Linked DNA regions of Pseudoduganella dura. The protein of the gene in region 1 binds, or shares a complex with, the protein of each later gene. Links are inferred from orthologs where the notes say so. Each region holds a gene or a part of one and is shown in the gene's direction. Other genes may lie near its edges. The genes, in order: cheY and fliM.

Evidence for each region.
Region 2: the proteins of cheY (region 1) and fliM are in contact, whole or in part, in a crystal structure (PDB 1F4V), measured with the Escherichia coli proteins. The link is inferred for Pseudoduganella dura from one-to-one orthologs.

What each region holds. Positions count from the first base shown.
Region 1 is NZ_WNWM01000002.1:5,162,154-5,165,228, forward strand. The notes cover bases 251-3,005. They hold cheY (chemotaxis response regulator CheY), read left to right. Parts: upstream 251-1,310; coding sequence 1,311-1,700; downstream 1,701-3,005. Other genes in these bases: GJV26_RS22635 (protein-glutamate methylesterase/protein-glutamine glutaminase), read left to right, coding at 251-1,097; cheZ (protein phosphatase CheZ), read left to right, coding at 1,704-2,351; GJV26_RS22650 (EAL and HDOD domain-containing protein), read left to right, coding at 2,392-3,005. Also shown: more of GJV26_RS22635, read left to right, coding at 27-250; more of GJV26_RS22650, read left to right, coding at 3,006-3,075. UniProt on the Escherichia coli protein: Involved in the transmission of sensory signals from the chemoreceptors to the flagellar motors.
Region 2 is NZ_WNWM01000002.1:4,556,532-4,559,746, reverse strand. What follows is about bases 269-3,163. They hold fliM (flagellar motor switch protein FliM), read left to right. Parts: upstream 269-1,171; coding sequence 1,172-2,155; downstream 2,156-3,163. Other genes in these bases: fliO (flagellar biosynthetic protein FliO), read left to right, coding at 2,645-3,163; fliN (flagellar motor switch protein FliN), read left to right, coding at 2,232-2,648; fliL (flagellar basal body-associated protein FliL), read left to right, coding at 626-1,147; GJV26_RS19945 (flagellar hook-length control protein FliK), read left to right, coding at 269-428. Also shown: more of GJV26_RS19945, read left to right, coding at 1-268; more of fliO, read left to right, coding at 3,164-3,215. UniProt on the Escherichia coli protein: FliM is one of three proteins (FliG, FliN, FliM) that forms the rotor-mounted switch complex (C ring), located at the base of the basal body.

The sequences.
Region 1 (3,075 bases):
TCCTGCGCAGTCTTGCCGAGGAAACCATGAAGATCAAGGTAGTCGTCGTCGACGATTCCGCGCTGATCCGCAGCGTGATGACGGAAATTATCAACAGCCAGCCGGACATGGAAGTGGTCGGCACTGCGCCCGATCCGCTCGTGGCGCGCGAGCTGATCAAGCAGACCAACCCGCACGTGCTGACGCTGGACGTGGAGATGCCGAAGATGGACGGCCTCGACTTCCTGGAAAAGCTGATGCGGCTGCGGCCGATGCCGGTGGTGATGGTGTCGTCGCTGACCGAGCGCGGTTCGGAAATCACGATGCGCGCGCTCGAACTGGGCGCCGTCGATTTCGTGCAAAAACCCAAGATATCGATCCAGACCGGCATGCGCGACTATGCCGACCTGATCGCCGATAAAATCCGGGCGGCGGCCAAGGCGCGCATCCGTGCCCGCACGCTGCCCCAAGCGGGCGCCGAAGGCGCCGCTCCCCTGCCACAATTGCGCAATCCACTGATGTCGTCCGAAAAACTGATCATCGTCGGTGCCTCGACCGGCGGAACGGAAGCGATCCGGGAATTCCTGATGCAGATGCCGTCCGACTGCCCGGGCATCCTGATCACGCAGCACATGCCGGAAGGGTTCACCCGCTCGTTCGCGAAGCGCCTGGACTCGCTGTGCAGGATTTCCGTGTGCGAGGCGCAAGGCAACGAGCGCGTGCTGCCGGGCCATGCCTATATCGCGCCCGGCCACTCGCACCTGCTGCTGGCGCGTTCCGGCGCGAATTACATGACGAAGCTCGACACAGGCGAGCCCGTCAACCGGCACCGGCCGTCGGTGGACGTGCTGTTCCGGTCGGCGGCGCAACACGCGGGCAAGAATGCGGTCGGGGTGATCCTGACCGGCATGGGCAAGGACGGCGCGGCAGGGATGCTGGAGATGAAAGCGGCCGGGGCGTATAATTTTGCCCAGGATGAGGCCAGCTGCGTGGTGTTCGGCATGCCGCGCGAGGCGATCGCCGTCGGTGCCACCCACGAGGTGGGAGCATTGCCGGCATTGCCCGGGATGGTGCTGGGTTACCTGGCACAGCACGGGATGCGCGCCCTGCGGGTGTAGCCCGGTCGGCAACCTATCGTCGACTTATCGGCGGCGATTCTGTGCCACTATGTGACTGCAGTACGCGATACAACGGTTTTGTGTTTTTTACCGGCGATTCGAGGGCGCTTCATTCCCTAGAGGCAACTTAAATGCTATCCTTCGAATCGCTGGTGACGCGACACCAACCACACTAATTATTTATAACCGCGTAGAGAAACAACGGAGCAATTCATGGCTGATCCAAAGATGAAATTTTTAGTTGTTGACGACTTCTCGACGATGCGCCGCATCGTCCGGAATCTGTTGAAAGAACTGGGTTATGCCAATGTGGACGAAGCCGAGGATGGCGTGATGGCGCTGGCCAAGCTGCGCTCGGAACAGTTCGACTTCGTCGTGTCCGACTGGAACATGCCGAACATGGATGGCCTGACGATGCTGCAGAACATTCGTGCCGATCCAGCGCTCGCGAAGCTGCCGGTGCTGATGGTGACCGCCGAAGCCAAGAAGGAAAACATCATCGCGGCGGCCCAGGCCGGCGCCAACGGCTATGTTGTCAAGCCTTTCACCGCGGCCACGCTGGACGAAAAGCTGAACAAGATTTTCGAGAAAATCGGAGTCTGATTCATGGGTGAGCAAGCCGGCGTCGCCGTCGCGGAAGGCGCGGATCCGCATGAGGAGTTCCTGGCGCGCATCGGGCACATGACCCGTGCGCTGCACGAGAACCTGCGCGGTCTCGGGCTGGACAAACTGATCGAGAAGGCGGCCGAGGATATCCCTGATGCCCGCGATCGGCTCGACTATGTGGCGCGCCTGTCCGAAACGGCCGCGCAGAAGGTGCTCAATGCCACCGACGAAGCAGGCCCCCTGCAGGATCGCATCTGCAGCGACGCGAAGGACCTGTCCGGCGCATGGCAGGCGCTGCTCGATGGCCAGGGCGGCGACAACGCCGACTGGCGCGCGCTGGCGCAGCGCACCGTCGCCACGCTGGCCGCCACCACCGAGGCCACCGGCGCCACCAAGGGTCACCTGATGGACATCATGATGGCGCAGGATTTCCAGGACCTGACGGGCCAGGTGATCAAGCGCGTGACTTCCATCGCGCAAAACCTCGAAAAGCAGCTGGTACAGACGCTGATCGACTTCGCGCCCGAGGAGCTGAAGAGGGAGATCGACACCGGTCTCCTGAACGGCCCGCAGATCGACAAGGCGAAAGACGGTGTCGTTGCCGATCAGAGCCAGGTCGACGACCTGCTCGACAGCCTGGGCTTCTGATTCAGGACGGGCCGTACGGCCCGTTTTTACTTTCCCCGCCATGCACCAAACGCATTTCCTCGTCCGCGAGCCGCTGCTCGATCCCCAGCAGCGCGTGGTCGGCTACGAACTCGCCTGGCAGCTCGACCCCGCGGCCGTCCCCGCCCAGGCCGAGCTGGAGGACCTGGTGCGCTTCGTCGCCGGACTCGTCAACGATGCCGAACGGGGCTGGCTGCTGCGCGACAAGACGCTGTTCCTGCAGGCCGTGCCGGGGATGCTGTCGACGGACGCGCTGCATGACCTGCCGCCGCAGCACACGGTGCTGTCGATCCGCACCGCCGAACTGGCCAATCCCGACACGCTGGCCGCCGTGCGCGCGCTGCGCGCCGGCGATGTCGGCATCCTGCTGCGCAACTGCGACCTGGCCCGCGTGGGCAACCGGCTGCCGATGATCGCCTCGTTCGTCGAGGTGCGCTTCACCGGCGCCGACGTGGCCGAGCAGGCGCGCGCCTATGCGGCGCTGAAGCAGTCGTCGGTGCGCATGGTCGGCCGCCCGGTCACCACGTGGGAAGACTTCGATGCCTGCGCCGCGCTGGGCATCGACGCCTTCGTCGGCAAGCTGCACCTGACGCCGCGCCCGGGCCCGGAAGTGAAGGGGATGAATCCGGCGCAGACGGTGATCCTGCAGCTGATGCAGATGGTGCAGGCCAATGCGGACGTGCCGAAGCTCGAAGGCGTGCTGAAA
Region 2 (3,215 bases), 610 kb from region 1 along the record:
CGCGTGTCGGGTCCAGCGCATGGGAACAGCAACTGGGCCAGAAAGTGGTGTGGATGGTGGCCGGCGGCGACCAGAGCGCTTCGCTGACCCTGAATCCGCCGGACCTGGGGCCGCTGCAGGTGGTGCTGAACGTGTCGAACGACTCGGCCACCGCCACCTTCACCGCGCACCAGGCGGAAACCCGCCAGGCGATCGAGAACGCGTTGCCGAAGCTGCGCGAGATGATGAGCGAAGCCGGCATCATGCTGGGCGACGCCAGCGTGTCGGCCGGCTCGCAGGAACAGCAGCAGGCGTTTGCCGAGCAGGCCCGCGGCGGCGGCGGGAGCGGCAACGGGCGCCACGGCCATGGCGGCGACGGCGGGCAGCAGGAAGAAAGCCAGCCCGTCATCCGCCGCGCCGTACTGGGCGCCGTCGACACGTTTGCCTGATTCCATGGTGCGGCCCGGTCCGCACCGATTTCCATACGGCAGAGCTGGCGGGTCTTCGGCCCGCTGTTCCGCGTATCCCGACGCGCCGCCTCTGCCGATAATGCCATAATGGCGGCACATATCGAATGGCAACAGCACGCGTGATCGGATGACTGCGCGCGCGTGATGGAAATGCAGAGTTGAAAGCGAAACAAGACATGAAAGCTGACCCGAAGGCAGACGCGGCACCCGCCGGTGGCGGCAACAAGAAACTGGTCATCATCCTGGTGGCCGTACTGGTGCTCGTGCTGGGCGGCGGCGGCGCGGCGGCGTTCTTCCTGATGAAGGGCAACGCGGCCGATGCCGAGCACGAGGAAGAAACCGTGCAGCCGAAAAAGAAAAAGAAGAAGAAACACGATGAAGGCCCGCCCGTCTACGTGGCGGTGGAGCCGTTCACCGTCAACCTGAATCCGGAAGAAGGCGAACAGTACCTGCAGCTGGCGTTTACGCTGCAGGTGCCCGATGCCGAGCAGTCGGAGGTCATCAAGAACAACATGCCGAAGGTGCGCAGCCGCATCCTGTTGCTGCTATCCTCCAAGAAAGCCTCGGAAATCAACAATCCCGAAGGCAAGACCAAGCTGTCCAAGGAAATCCTGGAGCAGGTCAACGAGCCATTCCAGGACCACGGCGACGAACAGGAAGTGACGGAAGTACTGTTTACCTCGTTTATTATCCAGTGAGCATTCAACAAGCATCGATGAGCCATGGCGGATAATTTTCTCTCCCAGGAAGAAGTCGATGCCCTGCTGAAGGGCGTCAACGGCGACCAGGACGACGTCCAGGCGCCGGAAGAAGTCGCGGGAGTCCGCACCTACAACCTGGCGACCCAGGAGCGCATCGTGCGCGGCCGGATGCCGACGTTGGAGATCATCAACGAACGGTTTGCCCGCCTGCTGCGCGTGGGGCTGTTCAACTTCCTGCGCCGCAGCGCGGAAGTATCGGTAGGCTCGGTGCGGGTATCGAAATACAGCGAATTCATCCGCAACCTGGTGGTGCCGACGAACCTGAACCTGGTGCACATGAAGCCGCTGCGCGGCACGGCGCTGATGGTGTTCGATCCGGGCCTGGTATTCCTGCTGGTGGATAACCTGTTCGGCGGCGACGGCCGCTTCCACACCCGCGTGGAAGGCCGCGACTTCACGGCCACCGAGCAGCGCATCATCCTGCGCATCCTCGATATCGTGTTCGATGCCTACACGAAGTCGTGGGAACCGGTGTTCCCGGTCGAGTTCGAATACATCCGCTCGGAGATGAATACGCAGTTCGCCAACATCGCCACGCCGAACGAGGTGGTGGTGGCATCGACCTTCACGGTGGAGCTGGGCTCGGTATCCGGCCAGATCCACTTCTGCATGCCGTATTCGATGATCGAGCCGATCCGCGATGCGCTGACGTCGTCGCTGCAGGGCGAGGCGCTGGAAGTGGACAAGCGCTGGATCCGCCTGATGACGCAGCAGATCCAGATCGCCGAGGTGGAACTGGTGGCGCGACTCGGCACAGCCAAGGTCAGCTTCGACGAAATCCTGAACATGCGCGTGGGCGACGTGATCCCTTTGAGCATTCCGGAAACGATCGAAGCCACGGTGGACGGCGTGCCCGTGATCGATTGCACGTATGGCGTGCTGAATGGACAATACGCGCTGCGGGTGGAGCGGCTGCTCGCCAACAGCGACAATTTGAGTAAATAACAGGCACGCGGACGCCGTCGGCGTCCGCGTGCAATTTGGCATTTGGCTGGCGACACCAGCATCACAGGAGCACATCATGGCGGATAACCAGGACGATCAAAGCCTCGACGACGATTGGGGCGCGGCGATTGCGGAGCAGGCCAAGGCGGAAGCCGAAGCGCTGCAGAAGGAAGCCGCCACCGCTGCCGTGTTCAAGGATTTCTCGAAGACGCCGACGCGTACGGAAACCCACAACGACATCGACTTCATCCTCGATATCCCGGTCCAGCTGACGGTGGAACTGGGCCGCACCAAGATCGCCATCAAGAACCTGCTGCAACTGGCGCAGGGCTCGGTGGTCGAACTGGACGGCCTGGCGGGCGAACCGATGGACGTGCTGGTCAACGGCTGCCTGATCGCGCAGGGCGAGGTCGTGGTGGTGAACGACAAGTTCGGCATCCGCCTTACCGATATCATCACGCCTTCCGAACGCATCCGAAAACTGAATAAATGAAGCGTGTCCTTGTTCCTGCACTGTCGGCCGCGCTGTTGGCAGGCTTCGTGCTGGCCGGCGGCTTTGCGCCGCCGGCCTTCGGCCAGAACGCGCCTGCCACTGCCACCGCGCCTGCCACCGCACCTGCCACCGTCGTCACCAATCCCGCCGACCGTACCGTCGCGCCCGTGAAGGCCGGCGAGCCGGCCACCGTCGTGTCGCCGGAAGAAGCGCCGGCCCCGGGCCCCGTGCCGCCGCCGGCGGCCTCGCCGGAGCAGCAGGCCGCGCTGGCCGGCGCGCGTACCGCGGTGCCGCCGCCCGCCCTGCCCGCGGCGCCGTCGGCGGCGGCCAACCTGGTGCAGACCGTTCTCGCGCTGGGCTTCGTGCTGGCGATCCTGGTGGGCCTGGCCTGGGCGCTGAAGCGCTTCGGCCCGCGCAACGTCACCGGCGGCAATACCGTGAAACTGGTCGGCGCGCTGTCGGTCGGCACGCGCGAACGGATCCTCGTGGTCGAGGTGGGCGAGCAGTGGATCGTCGTCGGCGCCTCGCCGGGGCGCATGAACGCGCTGGCCACGATGCCGCGGCAGG